DNA from 2 places in the Colwellia sp. MB3u-8 genome. Region 1 is predicted to be linked to the other one. Evidence: riboswitches for the same ligand, from Rfam matches in the RefSeq annotation. Region 1 holds a riboswitch; the other holds the start of a gene.

The links. Region 1 has a riboswitch for cobalamin ahead of H4J54_RS14535 (TonB-dependent receptor domain-containing protein). Riboswitches for the same ligand answer to the same signal wherever they lie in the genome.
Region 2: it holds a riboswitch for cobalamin, as region 1 does, so the genes downstream of both, H4J54_RS09320 (ABC transporter ATP-binding protein) here and H4J54_RS14535 (TonB-dependent receptor domain-containing protein) in region 1, are expected to answer to the same signal.

The regions. Positions count from the first base shown of each region.
Region 1 is NZ_JACGVA010000069.1:3,013-10,558, reverse strand. It holds gene H4J54_RS14550 (hypothetical protein) at 1-181, shown strand, start outside; gene H4J54_RS14545 (hypothetical protein) at 178-372, shown strand; gene H4J54_RS14540 (cobyric acid synthase) at 369-1,886, shown strand; cobalamin riboswitch at 1,908-2,082, shown strand; gene H4J54_RS14535 (TonB-dependent receptor domain-containing protein) at 2,138-3,991, shown strand; gene H4J54_RS14530 (phosphotransferase enzyme family protein) at 4,116-5,219, opposite strand; gene H4J54_RS14525 (LysR family transcriptional regulator) at 5,536-6,366, opposite strand; gene H4J54_RS14520 (alpha-ketoacid dehydrogenase subunit alpha/beta) at 6,606-7,546, shown strand, end outside.
Region 2 is NZ_JACGVA010000062.1:69,731-77,276, forward strand. It holds gene H4J54_RS09315 (M13 family metallopeptidase) at 1-997, shown strand, start outside; cobalamin riboswitch at 1,189-1,332, shown strand; gene H4J54_RS09320 (ABC transporter ATP-binding protein) at 1,534-2,418, shown strand; gene H4J54_RS09325 (iron ABC transporter permease) at 2,421-3,422, shown strand; gene cobO (cob(I)yrinic acid a,c-diamide adenosyltransferase) at 3,428-4,033, shown strand; gene H4J54_RS09335 (cobalamin-binding protein) at 4,070-4,963, shown strand; gene H4J54_RS09340 (DUF2897 family protein) at 5,191-5,358, shown strand; gene H4J54_RS09345 (TonB-dependent receptor) at 5,955-7,546, shown strand, end outside.

The sequences.
Region 1 (7,546 bases):
TAAGGTTTGTTATGCGCCTAATCATCTTCATCAGAAGTTACCCTTCAACTCTACTCATTTAATGCTTTTTGCCAGCAAGTTTTTACTGGCGAGCACTTTGTCAGCAAGCATTTTATTGATGACTAAGGTGTTGTTAGCGAAAGTGTTGCTATTGCGCCCAGTAAAGTTACCAAGCAAATGAATAACCCAATGCATCAAGCCATAGTGCCAATGGTTGATTTTTCTCATCTATCTTTTGACCAAGCGGGCTGGCTACACCCAAGCATTGCTAGCATGGTTAATAATGTCGAGTTTATGATGGCAAACTTATCTTTACCACTATCTTTAACATTAAAATGGCCTGAAAAAATTAAGCCCAAGGCTATATTGTGAAAACACTCATGGTGCAAGGGACAACGTCAGACGCAGGAAAAAGCACCTTAGTTGCCGGTTTATGTCGGGTATTAGTGAATGCTGGATATAATGTCGCGCCATTTAAGCCACAAAATATGGCCTTAAATAGTGCGGTAACCAAAGACGGTGGCGAAATTGGCCGTGCTCAGGCTTTACAAGCTATTGCCGCAAAAGTAGAGGCGCGCTTTGACTTTAACCCTATTTTATTAAAACCTAATACTGACACTGGCGCACAAGTTATTGTGCATGGCAAAGCCATATCAAATATGGAAGCTAGTAAATATCACGACTACAAAAAAGTGGCGATACAAGCGGTGCTCGAATCTCATCAACGTTTAGCCAATGATCATGCGGTATTGTTAGTTGAAGGTGCTGGCAGCCCGGCGGAAATTAATCTTCGTGCCCATGATATTGCCAACATGGGTTATGCCGAAGCGGTTGACTGTCCTGTGGTTTTAGTGGCAGATATTGACCGTGGGGGTGTCTTTGCTCACCTTGTTGGTACCTTAGCGTTATTGTCTGATTCAGAACAAGCCAGAATCAAAGGTTTTATTATCAACCGGTTTCGCGGCGATATAAGCCTACTTGAATCTGGCTTAGATTGGCTTGAACAACGCACAGGTAAACCCGTGTTAGGGGTTTTACCTTATTTACATGACTTAGCGTTAGACGCCGAAGATGCCGTAGCGCTTGATAATAAAGTCACGCAAGCCAAGGTGAAGATTTTTGTGCCCTTGTTGCCACATATGAGCAATCATACCGACTTTGATCCGCTGCGCTTACAACCGAATATCGACTTACAATACATTAGAATAGGTCAGTCGTTGCAAGGGGCTGATTTAATTATTTTACCGGGCAGTAAAAATGTTATTTCTGATTTAAGGTTTTTAAAGCAACAGGGTTGGCAGCAAGAAATTGAGCAGCACTTACGTTACGGTGGAAAGTTGCTCGGTATTTGTGGTGGTTATCAAATGTTAGGTAAGCAAATTTTTGACCCTGAGCATATTGAATCGCACATTGAAGAGATTTCTGGCTTAGGCTTATTAGACTTCACAACGACCCTAACGCAAGAAAAATCCTTAAGCCAAGTATCTGCCACCATGAGGCTTAATGGCGAAACCTGTCAGTTAAGTGGTTATGAAATACATTGCGGTGTTTCTACCGGCCCAGCGTTAAATGCGCCACTACTTAACATTCATTATCAGCCAAGAAATAAAGCACAGAACATGCCTGAGGGCTGTATTTCCAATGACGGACAAATTATTGCCACCTATATTCATGGTTTTTTTGATTGTCCAGCGCCGACCCAACTCGTGCTGAATTGGCTGGGTATAAAAGATATAGCACAAGCCATGGTTGATATTAATCAACATCGAGAAATACAACTTGAGCGATTAGCTGATGTCTGTCAGCAGCATTTAGCTATGGATAAAATTTACGACATTATTAATCAAGGTGTCGATACGCCGAGTAATAAGCTGTCAACTCAGTAACACGAAAAATTTAAACAAGCGACAGTAACTGAACACTTTAGTGACTGTTTTACATCGTAAGTTCGAGGGAAGAAAATGAAATTTTTTCACTGCCCCCGCAACGGTAATCATAGTGTTAAGCGTTTTATTTATATAAATATATATCGATAGAAAGCTTGGCCATGTTAGTCCGAGCACTTTAACTTGCATAATTAAACTGCGCTTAAGCGCGGTAATACCAATGGTGCGGAGGGCATCGTTAATGAGGTCATATGAACATTAAACAAAACAATTTTTTCAAAAAATCACTATTATCACTTGCCGTTATCAGTGCTATGTCAACAGCTTTTGTCGCTTCAGCAAGCACCGAAAGTAAGGCAAAAGATGTTGAAGTATTAACCGTAACGGCAACCCGTACACACCTAAATATTGACGATGCGCTGACTAGCCAAGTGGTTATTACACGTGCAGATATCGAGCTAGCTAACCCAATTTCATTTTTAGATTTATTATCTACAGTACCCAGTATTGATATTGCCACTAATGGCGGTAGAGGGCAAAACGCCTCAATTTTTATGCGTGGCACTAACTCAGATCATACCTTAGTACTGATTGATGGCGTGCGAGTGAGTTCTGCTACATCGGGCGGCACAAGTTTAAATACCATTTCGCCAGAGATGATTGAGCGTATCGAAATCGTGCAAGGCCCACGTGCAGCATTGTGGGGCTCAGACGCTATTGGCGGTGTTATTCAAATATTTACTCGTCAGTTATCAGCGGGAGAGTTGTTTGCCGGTGCTAGTTTTGGTACTGACAACTATCAAAAATATAAAGCTGGCGCAGGTATTAGCCATGGTGACGGCCAAACGACTATCACCATCAGTAAAGAAGAAAGTGATGGTTATGATGTTCAAGAAGGCGCTGAAACTGATGACGACGGTTACGACTTTACCTCAGTTGCGATTAGGGGCCAGCAAAAAATTACGGAAGATTTTTCAGTAGAGTGGTTGTTATCAAGTGATAGCGGCGACAATGAATATGATGGTTATTATAATGGCTCTGACTTTAACAATCATGCGTGGTTAGTTCGTGCCAATTATGCTACCCGTATTAAAGGTGTAAATAACAACACCGTTTTTTCTGTTGGGCAAAGTCGTGACAGTATCGACAGTTTAAGCGATGGCCTTTCACAAGGGGTTTTTGAAACCCGTCGTAATCAATACTCGATTGTTAATAACAGCCAACTTTCTGATAATCTGCAAGTTAATATTGGTGTTGATTATTATCAAGACGATGTCTCTAAAAGTAGCATTGTTTTTGACAAAGAAGAAAGAGACACCACAGGTGTTTTCGCCCATAGCTTATATACTGAAAATGCATGGACATTTGAAGCAACATTAAGACACGACAGTGTTGAAGATGTTAACTCAGAAAATACTTATAATTTCGGCGTCGGTCATAGAGCTGATGAAGATACTCGCGTGGTACTTAATTATGGTACTGGCTTTAAAGTGCCGACTTATAATGATTTATTCTACCCAGGTTTTGGCACGCCAACACTTGATTCAGAGCTTTCTGAAACGGTAGAGTTGTTTTTCGAAACAAAAATTGCTGAAGTTAACACCAGTGTTAGCTTATACCGTTCAAAAATTGATGACCTAATTGGTCAAAAAGATGGTGTGGCAGCAAATTTCGCAAAAGTTGAAATTAATGGTGTTGAACTCTCAGCCAACTATGCTGGCTTTGGTGGTATGCATGACGTTAATCTTTCTTATACGGATGCCGAAGATCAATCGACAACAGATAATACTGGCCGCTTAAGCTATGAGCAGCTTATTCGTCGCGCAAAAGAAAAATTCAACTATAAATTTGTCACCACAGTGAGTGCAGTAGACGTTTACGCAGAATATCAATTTGTTGGTGCAAGAGAAGATGCCGTATTCGGCATTGGTAAGGTTGATTTAGCGAGTTATCAATTAATTAACCTAGGGCTGAACTACGATGTATCTCAAAATTTTAGCGTTTCTTCTCGTCTTACTAATTTATTAGATAAATCGTATCAAACAGCGAGTAGCTTCAACAGCCAAGAACGCGCACTTTATCTGGGTATTACTTATCACAACTAAGTTGTATTGACCTGTCGGGGGGTTATTATTGCTTAGCGCTTTTGAAAGAGCTTTTTAAAGCGTATTGAAATAGCCCTGTAAATAAAAAAGGGACCCTCTATAACACTAGGGTGCCTTTTTTATATTATGCGGGTGTGTTCGATGTGGGCGCTGATAATACTATTTTAGTTAATAATGCTTCTTGTTGGCAAAACAAGCGATAAAGCTGTAATTGATTTTTTGCTCGGACTAAATTGTGGCTGGCGTAAGTGGTTTTAAAGTACTGATCACCATTTAAAAAGTCAGTTAAAAATCGAATACTGAGCATAAACGGCATCAATTTAATGCCAAGGATTAAACTTCTGCGTTCAATTTCGCTGAGCGAGCCATTAAAACCTTCAATGTAGGCGTTGGTTAACGCGGTTAATATCTCAAAATTAAGGCTCATATTATCGAGTTCAGGGCTATCTTCGGCAATTGACGGACAACAGCTGCGTACCATATCGCCAAAATCATGCATCACATAACCTGGCATACAGGTATCTAGATCAATCACCGCAACAGGCTGGTTGGTTGCTTTGCTAAAAAGTAGATTGTTAATTTTAGTGTCGTTATGGGTAACACGTAAGGGCAATTTTTTAGTGATGTCAGCGATACTGTCGATAAAAGTTTGCTGAGATTGAATAAAGGCAATACTTGGCTGAGCAGCTACTAATAGTGTATCTGCCGCGCTTGCTAGTGCTTGTTGAAATTGTTTTATTCGTATGGATAAGTCATGAAAATGTGCAATGATTTCAGCTAATTCTGCACTGTTAAAATCACTAAGTGCGGCAGTAAACTGTGCAAAGGCGCGGGCGACTACACTGGCTTGCTCGACGCTAGTTATTGACTCTAAGGTATAACACTGAGGAATATAATGCAGGCTACGCCAATATTGCCCTTGTACTTTAACATGGTTTTTATTATCTATGCTGCGCAGCTGATAAATCGGCGTTAAAGGGTAGCTCTTATTGTCAGACTTAATTTTTAAGTGTGCGCTAATCAGGTCGGCATTATCAGTTACTTGCCGCGGTACATTAAACACTTGTTGATTTAAATGTTGTAAAACAAAATTTTTATCAAGCGTTTGCACTAGGTAAGTGTTATTGATCAGGCCATTGCCGAGCAAAGTGATTTTGCAATTTTCTATAGCATAACCAAATTGTGGTAATACCTGTGCGAGTAATTTATGCGGTAAGGCTGAAGTCATAGGATGTTTTTTATTGACAATAAGGCGCTATAAATACGCGAAATCTTATCACTATAAAGCGTTCGACATATTAAGCGTTCGACATATAAACAGTCGAAATGTTAAGTTATCGACATATTAAGAGATAGTCGCCAAGATGAAAAGTGTTCTTTTGCTATTAATGTTTGAGAAAAAAGAGGCCAAGCTAGCGACAGATAACTTTTTGCATTGATATTGCCTTTATATTAGCCGTGCTTTACCTCCTGCAGTTCTCATTCTTTTCTCCCTGTGAGATGTTTTTTTATTTTTACAGGCAGAAAAACACAGGTAACCAAGGCTAGTGTGCATGTTTTCGCGCTAAACGCTTTAAATTATCGATAGCTTCAGATGATTTTGTATAGGCGAGGACAATTTCTCTGGTCAGTTGTAAGCCAACTATCGGTCTAAACACTACGTCACTGCGCTTAATAATTTCACTATGTGCCGGTAAAAATGCACAACCTAAACCGGCATGTACCAAACCCAGTGCATAATCTATGGTGGTAATTTTTGCTCGCACATCAAGACTAATACCCGCCAGCGCTAAAGTGTCTTGTAAGTTATTCCAAGCACTGCAAGGTGTGCGTTGAATAAAAGGTAAGCCATCGAGTTGCTTTAACGTTACGGTATCCTTGAGTGCTAATACGTGATCGTAAGGCAATACCAGCAAGTAGTCTTCTTGCCACATCTTGATATATTGTTCACTCTCATGGAGTTCGTCTTTTAAAATAATACGCGCATCAACTTTATCGGTATGAGGGACTAAGGTCAGCTCAACCAAAGGATTGGCTGAGGTAAAATCTTTTAATAGCAGGCTCATGCGCTCAACACCTAAACCTCGGGTTACGCCTAAGTTAAACGGCTGTTTATCGGTTTTTTCTGAAAACACATTTTTGATTGCCCCCGCTTGTCCTAGCAGTTGCTTGGCTAACGGAAAAAGTTTTTCCCCTTGCTCTGACGGCGTTACACCACGTGCATGACGAATAAAAAGTTGCACACTAAGTTGTTGCTCTAATTGTGCGATTGCTGCCGATATTGACGGTTGGGCAATGAAGCAGGTTTTTGCCGCCGCACTAAAGCTTTTTAACTCGTAGACGGCAATAAAATAATTCAGTGATTTTAAATCCATAATAATCTTGGTTACTTTAGTGTTGTTATCGGTACTGTCATAGGTAACGTTATCAGAAGCGGTATAGGAAAAAACTATAGCAGATAAAGGAAAAGAATATTTTAACTTTGGCTGATTTTTGCTTATTATTTTTGTACTTTGTTTTGCATGCCTTTTTTTAGCTTTTGTTTGATAGCTTAAATCGTCTGGCAACACTAATTTTAAACTACAACCATAATAACTATCCCCGTGGAGATATGATGTCTGATCGCAATCAATTGGTGAATGAAAATTTTATCAATTTTGTTCGAGCACGAACTTTACCTGAATCAAGTTGTGCTTTAAGCCCTAATGATGTTGGACTAAGTTCAGCTGAAGTGATTGACTTATTTGAAACGCAAGTCATGAGTCGCCACCTTGATTTACAGTCACGCGTGATGCAGAAAAAAGGTCAAAGTTTTTATACTATTGGTAGCTCTGGCCATGAGGGTAATGCCGCTTATGCCAAGGCATTTCGCCCAACAGATATGGCTTTTTTACATTATCGCAGTGCCGCGTTTGTTATACAGCGTAGTAAGCAAGTGCCCGGACAAACCATTTTATATGACATGTTATTGTCATTTGCGGCCTCAAAAGATGACCCTATTTCTGGTGGTCGTCATAAGGTGCTTGGTAGTAAAGCACTCGCTATTCCGCCACAAACTAGCACCATAGCTTCACATTTACCCAAAGCTATGGGTGCTGCTTTTAGTATTCCGCTAGCCGAGCGTTTAGCCCATCAAGGCGAAATTCCAAACGATGGCGTGATTATTTGTAATTTTGGCGATGCATCATCGAACCATTCCACTACACAAGGGGCAATTAATAGCACAGCTTGGGCAGCCTATCAGTCGATTCCTATGCCGATTGTTTTTGTCTGTGAAGATAACGGCATTGGTATTTCAACCGCAACCCCAGAAGGTTGGATTGCGGCTAATTATGAAAACAGAGCCGGTTTAACTTATCTCTATTGTGATGGCTTGAATATTTTAGATACTTACCAAACCGCCAAAAAAGCTGAACGTATTGCTCGAGAATTGCGTAAACCGGTGTTTTTACATATTCGCACCGTGCGTATACTGGGCCATGCGGGGTCTGACGCTGAGTTTGTTTACCGTGATATGGCGGATATTACCGCAACAGAATTTCAAGACCCGCTATT
Region 2 (7,546 bases), on a different contig from region 1:
GAAACGTGGTGTTGCCGTAGTTAATAACAATTTAGGTGAAGTTATTGGTAAAGTTTATGTTGGCCGTCACTTTAAGCCTGAAGCTAAAACCCGTATGACAGAACTGGTTGAAAATTTACGTGATGCTTACGGCGCAAGCATAGACGAACTAGACTGGATGTCAGAGGCGACTAAAAAATCAGCACGTATAAAACTCGCCAGCTTTGATCCTAAAATAGGCTACCCAGATAAGTGGGAAGATTACACAGCACTAAGCATTAAAAGTGACGATTTAGTCGGCAATACAATACGCTCTGGTACGCTTGCTCACCAAAAAGAACTGGCTAAGCTTGGTGGTCCAATTGACCGACAAGAATGGGCGATGACACCTCAAACCGTTAATGCTTATTACAACCCAACTAAAAACGAAATTGTCTTTCCAGCGGCTATTTTACAGCCACCATTTTTTAATTTAGCGGCAGACGATGCGGTAAACTACGGTGGCATTGGCGCCGTTATTGGTCATGAAATGGGCCACGGCTTTGACGACCAAGGTAGCAAATACGATAGTAAAGGCAACATGCGTAACTGGTGGACTGATGAAGATTTAGCGGCCTTTACCATGCGCGCGGATAACTTAGTGGCACAGTATAGCAACTATGAGGTATTTGATGACTTAAAGGTTAATGGCGAACTAACCTTAGGCGAAAACATTGGTGATTTATCCGGAGTTAATATCGCTTATAAAGCTTATAAAGCTTCATTAAATGGTAAAGAAGCCCCAGTGATTGACGGCTTAACCGGCGACCAACGCTTCTTTATGGGCTTTGCACAAATATGGCGTGGAAAAATGGTTGAAAAGTCATTAAGAAATCGCGTAGCGACAGACCCACATTCCCCAGGTGAGTTCCGTGCGCTAGGTGCATTATCAAATATGCCTGAGTTTTATAGCGCCTTTGACGTTAAAGCAGGTGACGCTATGTATATCGCCCCTGAGAAGCGCGTTAAAATTTGGTAATATTGGCTTTACTGATGACATAAGAAAAATTACCTTAGGTCTAATTAACGCGTAAAAAAAATTGTCAAAATACAGTGTCAAAATAAAAAAGGAGCATTAGCTCCTTTTTTTTTACACCGCTTATAGCGTGTCAAATGACGGTTTTTATTGTAAAGCAGCATGCTAAGCCGTAAAATCTCTTGCCTAATAATTGATACCTTTAGCCACATGCTTTGTTATTGTCTTGGCTAATTGATAGGGAACACGGTTAAATTCCGTGACTGTACCCGCAACTGTAAATAGCTTTTAATAAAAAGTTATAAGTCAGGACACCTAGTATCAACCTATTGTACCAAGCTAATCATGTTAACACCGTGCGGGAATACACGTAAGTTACACTGTCTTTAAGGCATTCGTATCCTATTTTCTGCGCTGTAGTTAGTTTTATTATGCAACATAAGCTTTTGAATTAACCTCTAGGCCGCAATGAAAATATACTCCTTAGTTATTATCCAACACATACCAAACGTGATTAGCACTAAGCTAGGCTGGCTTTAATGGCAAAATTACTCAGTGTTGAGTCAGTCTCTTGGGCTGTTGATAAACAAAGTATTCTCAATAATATTTCATTTGATGTTGCCCGCGGCGATATTATTGGCATTATCGGGCCTAATGGTGCCGGTAAAACCTCACTCCTTAAGTGCATACTAAACCAATACAAAAATTGGCAAGGCTACATTAAGCTAAAAAATAAAAAAATCAGCGACTACAAACCACATGAATTAGCACAAACATTTGCTTTAGTGGTACAAAACTCGCCCCCCATATTTGATTTAAACGTATATGATGTGGTTAGAATGGGCTTACTGCCCTATAAAAGCCTCTTTGCTCGTGATAATGACGTAGATAAAAAAGATATTATGCTCGCGTTAGAAAAAGTGGGTTTAGCTAGCAGCCAAGCAAAATTTTTTAACACCTTATCTGGCGGCGAACAACAACGGGTATTAATTGCTAAAGCCCTAGTACAAAAAGCAAAAATATTGGTCTTAGATGAACCTACTAATCACTTAGATATTTTCTACCAACATCAAATATTACAACTAGTAAAAGCGTTAAATATTACCGTTATTATGACCATACATGATCTCAATCTAGCCGCACATTACTGTAATCGTTTGCTGCTATTAGATAAAGGCAACTTAGTCAGCGACAATAGTGTTGATCAAGTGCTAAAGCCTGAGCTGTTAACAAAAGTTTTTGGTTTACCCTGTTATCGAGATGACGCACAACATTGTGGCGTACCTAGAGTTTATTTCTATCCCGCAGCTGATACTATGATGGCTCATCAATCGGCTGTTAAACCAACGGGGCCAATGTGCTCAACTGAGTCAACTGAGTCAACTGAGTCAACTGAGTCAACTAGTAAAGGTCAACACGCGTGAGTATTCTTGGCAACCGCAAAGGTAAAAATGTCTGGGTATTTTCAGGCCTTATTGCTTTTACCTTATTCTCCATTATTATGTCGATAACCTTTGGGCCAGCAAGCATTACTAGCCTAGATATATTTCAATGTGTGGTTAATCAATGCGCCTCCACTATGCACGACATGGTGATTTGGCAAATACGCATTCCACGTGTTTTGGTGGGTTTAGTGGCTGGCATGGGTTTAGCTTGTGCCGGGGCAATACTGCAAAATGTAACTCGTAACCCACTCGCCGACCCTTATTTATTTGGTATTATTTCTGGCGCAGGTTTGGGCGCTACCATCGCCACTTTAGTGCTCAGTGACCAACAAGCGCTAGCCTTGCCATTGGCGGCATTTCTTGGGGCATTGTTTTCTGTGGTCATTGTCTTTGGTATCGCGACCTTACTGCGTAATATGAACCATTTGTTATTAACCGGCATTGCGGTGTCGTTCATGCTTGGCTCTATTAGCCACTTTATTCTTTACCTTGGCGACCCTTTTGCCACCAGCCGCGTTATTTTTTGGTTAATGGGCAGTTTAACGCGCGTTGAAATGTTTCACTTTTATTTGATCAGTGCCATGGTATTACTGACTTTACTGACTATTTTTGCCTTACACCGACAAATAGATGCGCTGTTGCTGGGCGATGAAAGTGCGGCAAGCCTTGGCGTTAACGTTAACAAACTGCGTTTAATTCTATTAGCTTTATGTGCAGCAGTGACCGCCGCCATAGTGGCTTATTGCGGTGGTATTGGTTTTGTTGGCCTGATGATCCCACATATTGTTAGGCAACTGGTTGGCGTTACCACCATGCCGTTAATTATTGGCTCCGCCTTGGTTGGCGGATGCTTTTTAGTTTGGGTTGATGTTGCCGCGCGCAGTTTGCTGAGTAATGTCGAAATTCCGATTGGCATCATTACTTCAGCCATTGGCAGTATTTTCTTTTTAGCGATCATGTATCGCACACGTAAAACAGGATAAATCACATGACAACAGATACAGATAAAACTCAAAATCATCAAGCTCGTATGCAACGCCTTAAAGAAAAAGTTGATGCCCGCATTGATTCCGCTCAAGAAGAACGCGGTTTACTTATTGTTATCACAGGTAATGGTAAGGGTAAATCAACATCAGGCTTTGGCACGCTAGCCCGCGCGGTTGGGCATGGCTATAAAGCGGCGGCATTACAATTTATTAAAGGTGATTGGGCCTGTGGTGAACGTAATTTATTAGAAAATAATGGCGTTGAGTTTCATGTCATGGCAACCGGTTTCACTTGGGACACCCAAGACAAGTCAAAAGACATTGCCGCTGCCGTCATAGTCTGGGAAGAGGCAAAACGCTTACTAAAAGATGAAAGTGTCGACGTGATTTTACTTGATGAATTAACCTACATGCTGTCATTCAAATATTTAGATTTAGATGAAGTGATTGAAGCTATCGTTAATCGCCCTGCTAAACAGCATGTCATTATCACTGGCCGTGCATGTCATCGCAGTATCATTGAACTTGCCGATACCGTCAGTGAAGTTCAGCCGCTTAAGCATGCTTTTGATAACGGTATAAAAGCACAAAAAGGTATTGATTGGTAGCCCATATTGCTGTCATAAAACACCAATGGAATCGTCATGAAATTCAGCCAATACCTAGGGATTATATTACTGGGCTTTGCTTATATTGCGAGCACACAAGCCACAAGTAAAAGTATTGATCATGCCGCGGTTATTGATGCGCCTAAACCACGCATCATTGCATTATCACCACACATTGTTGAGATGTTGTTTGATATTGGCGCCGGCGACCAAATCGTTGCTACTACTGATCACGCTGATTATCCGCTAGCGGCAAAGACAATACCCAGAATTGGCAGCTCTTTACGTATTCAATTAGAGCGGGTCATTGAATTACAACCAGACTTAGTTATCGCTTGGAAGAGTGGTAACCCAAGTGATGATTTAGCCCGTATTAAGCAACTGGGCTTTCGTGTGGTTTACTCGCAGCCCAATAGCTTTGAAGATGTTGCTAAAGAGCTGCGCTTGTTCGGGAAACTGTCAGGTCACAGCGCGCAAGCTAAACGTGTTGCGGCTAAGTTTCTAGCGGATTTAGCCAATATCAAAAAGCAATATGGTCATAAAAAACCACTCACCGGTTTTTATGAAGTGTGGTCTAGACCCTTAACCACCATTGCCAAAGGGAGTTGGCCGCAACAGTTTTTAGACGCTTGCAGTATTAATAATCCATTTATGGCAGCAAAAGCCCAATATCCACAAGTAAATATTGAGCAAATACTGCAAACAAATGTTGATGTTATTATTCAACCCTTATCAAAAAAGCAAGCGGGTAATGATAGTTATGATTGGCAGAAATGGCCGATATTGTCAGCAATTAAACATCAACAAATGATCATCCTTGATGCTGATGTTGTGCATCGAATGAGCACGCGCAGTTTACACGCCCTGACCGATTTATGTCAGCAAGCGGACAAAAGCCGAGCCTACTATCAGCGTATAACAAATGAATAGCATCTAGTGCTAGCTAGTTATTCTAGATACTTATTCTAGATATTTATTCTAGATACTGGTTAGTTAAACTGACTTTATTACACCCGCTTAAAACAAGTGTTATTGCTGGCGCGTTGCAAGCATATTCATAAATAACATGCTATTGTTCTATCTGTCTTTTTTTAAACTAAAAAGATAGATAGCAAACAAGTTTCTTACCCATAAATTTTATTTAAAAGGATATAGATATGACTTTTACTTACATGTTAATTCTTGTTGTTGCTGTTGGCTCTGTTATCGCCGGTATTTTATTGATCAAGCAATCAGCCAGTAAATTTGAGCTCTCAGACGAGCAACAAAACAAAGTAGATAGCCGAAAGGCAGAACAACTTAAAAAAGATCAAGAGCAGGAATAAGCGCTAAATTTATAGCGCAGATGCTTAACCTTAATAACGCTTAAATTTGATAAATGCTAATTTTTAAGGGCTATCCACTTAGCCCAACCGACCACTACATCTTGTGTTTACTAGGTTTAACCTCGTCGATCACTTATGCCACAAAGCCGACCTAATTCAATGATTAAAAACACCCATATTTATGATCACTTTAGATACGAACGGACATTATAAAATTTTAGAGTAAGAACTGCTCTACTCTTTAAACGACATTAAATAATTAACTAACCCTTGATCTACTTCTAACTAAATTAGAATATTTGGCCTCCGTATCAGCGTTATTCTTATAGTAACCTAGTGAAATTCGCCTTAGGGCTATAAAACCCTCCCTTTTTTAGCTTGATAAAAAATACTCTGACGTTATCCAAAGTTCACTTAGCCTTATTAAAAGCACTTTGTCGTTTAACGGCTAATTATTGACGTTTAAGTTCAAGTATTTATTAGTCAAAATTAACTAGTCTATATAACAACAATAATTAGCCATGCGGTTATCATTTTAACGATTAACTTTAACTTCATCGCCAAACAATAATATATAAAAAATAAGCGGGGAATCTATGAAGACAACACCGAGTTTTAATAAATCTGTAATTGCAATGTCACTTTTTGCGTTATTTCATCAACAAGTGAGTATTGCTGAAGAAATAGAAAATGATGCAAAAGAAACCATTAACGCACTTGAAGTGATCGAGGTTACTTCACAAAAAAGAGTGCAAAGTTTACAAGATGTTCCTGCTTCAATTACTACAGTAAACGGTGATAAATTAGCGAAAAGCGGCATTACTCAAATGGAAGAAATGTCTGACTATGTACCTAACTTTACCGTGAGTAAATCCGGTCAAGGTTATAATATTTATATGCGTGGCTTGGGTTCAGGGCCAAACCAAGGTTTTGAGCAGACGGTAGGCACGTATGTTGATGGCATTTACCGCGGCCGTGCGGTATTAATGCGTAGTTCTTTTTTAGATGTTGATATGGTTGAAGTATTACGTGGACCTCAAGGAACCTTGTTTGGCATGAATACCACCGCAGGTGCGCTTAATATTACCTCAAGAAATGCCACTCAGGAATTTGAAGCATCAGTTAAAGGTTATTATGTCCCTGAGTTTAATAAACAAGATCTTGAGTTTAACGTGTCAGGTGGCTTAACCGACGACTTAAGTGCTCGTATTGCGATGAAATATGAAAGTGATGACGGCTATGTCAAAAATGTTGTGACGGGCAATGATGAACCACAAAGAGATAACATCGCCGCACGTTTAACACTTGATTGGAACATTAGTGATAAACTCAATGCAAATTTAAAAATTCAACGTGATACTGATGAAGTTAAGGGACGAAACCTTATTGTCACGGTTGAACCCTACCTTAAAGATGCTGGCACAACAAAAACTGAAGCCTTACTGGCAAGTTTAATAGAATATGATTTTGATTATAAAGCCGCTAACACGACACCGGCATTAGGTGAAAAACAATTTGAAGAATCAACCGCTAATCATGTCACGTTAAACCTTTCCTATGAATTGGGTGATCACACTATTCATTCCGTCACAGGTTGGCAAGACTACGATCTTGATGGCGCTAAAGATCAAGATAGTACAGCTCGAACACTTATATATTCACCTGATTTTAATGAAAACTATCAACAGTTTAGCCAAGAGTTTCGTTTGACTTCACCAGGTAATGAAACATTTGATTATATAGTTGGTGCTTATTTTCAAAGTTCTGATTTAGAGTATTCTGAAGTTTCATCAGTTTATCCATTAGCAATTAGAGCTGAACGTGAATTTAAATCTAGTTCAGATTTATGGGCTATATTTGGACAATTTGATTATCAGTTAACTGACCAATTAACTGCATCTTTAGGAGTGCGTTATAGCGAGGAAGAAAAAGACGGTCAGCGTAATATGTTAGTTATTGACCCCAAAACAGGTCAAAGAATACAAGAATCAGCATTAGTCAAACCACCAGCACTCGCAGGTGCTTTAGCTAACTTTGATTTACCGGGTTTACCGGGTAATGCATACAGTTTAATGTTAGGTGATAAGTTTCCCTATTTAGATCCACTTTTATTAAGATCTCCTACGCAAAATATACCTAATAGTATTTATGGCACTGTTGATGAGCATTCCTTAAAAGACTCAAGAAA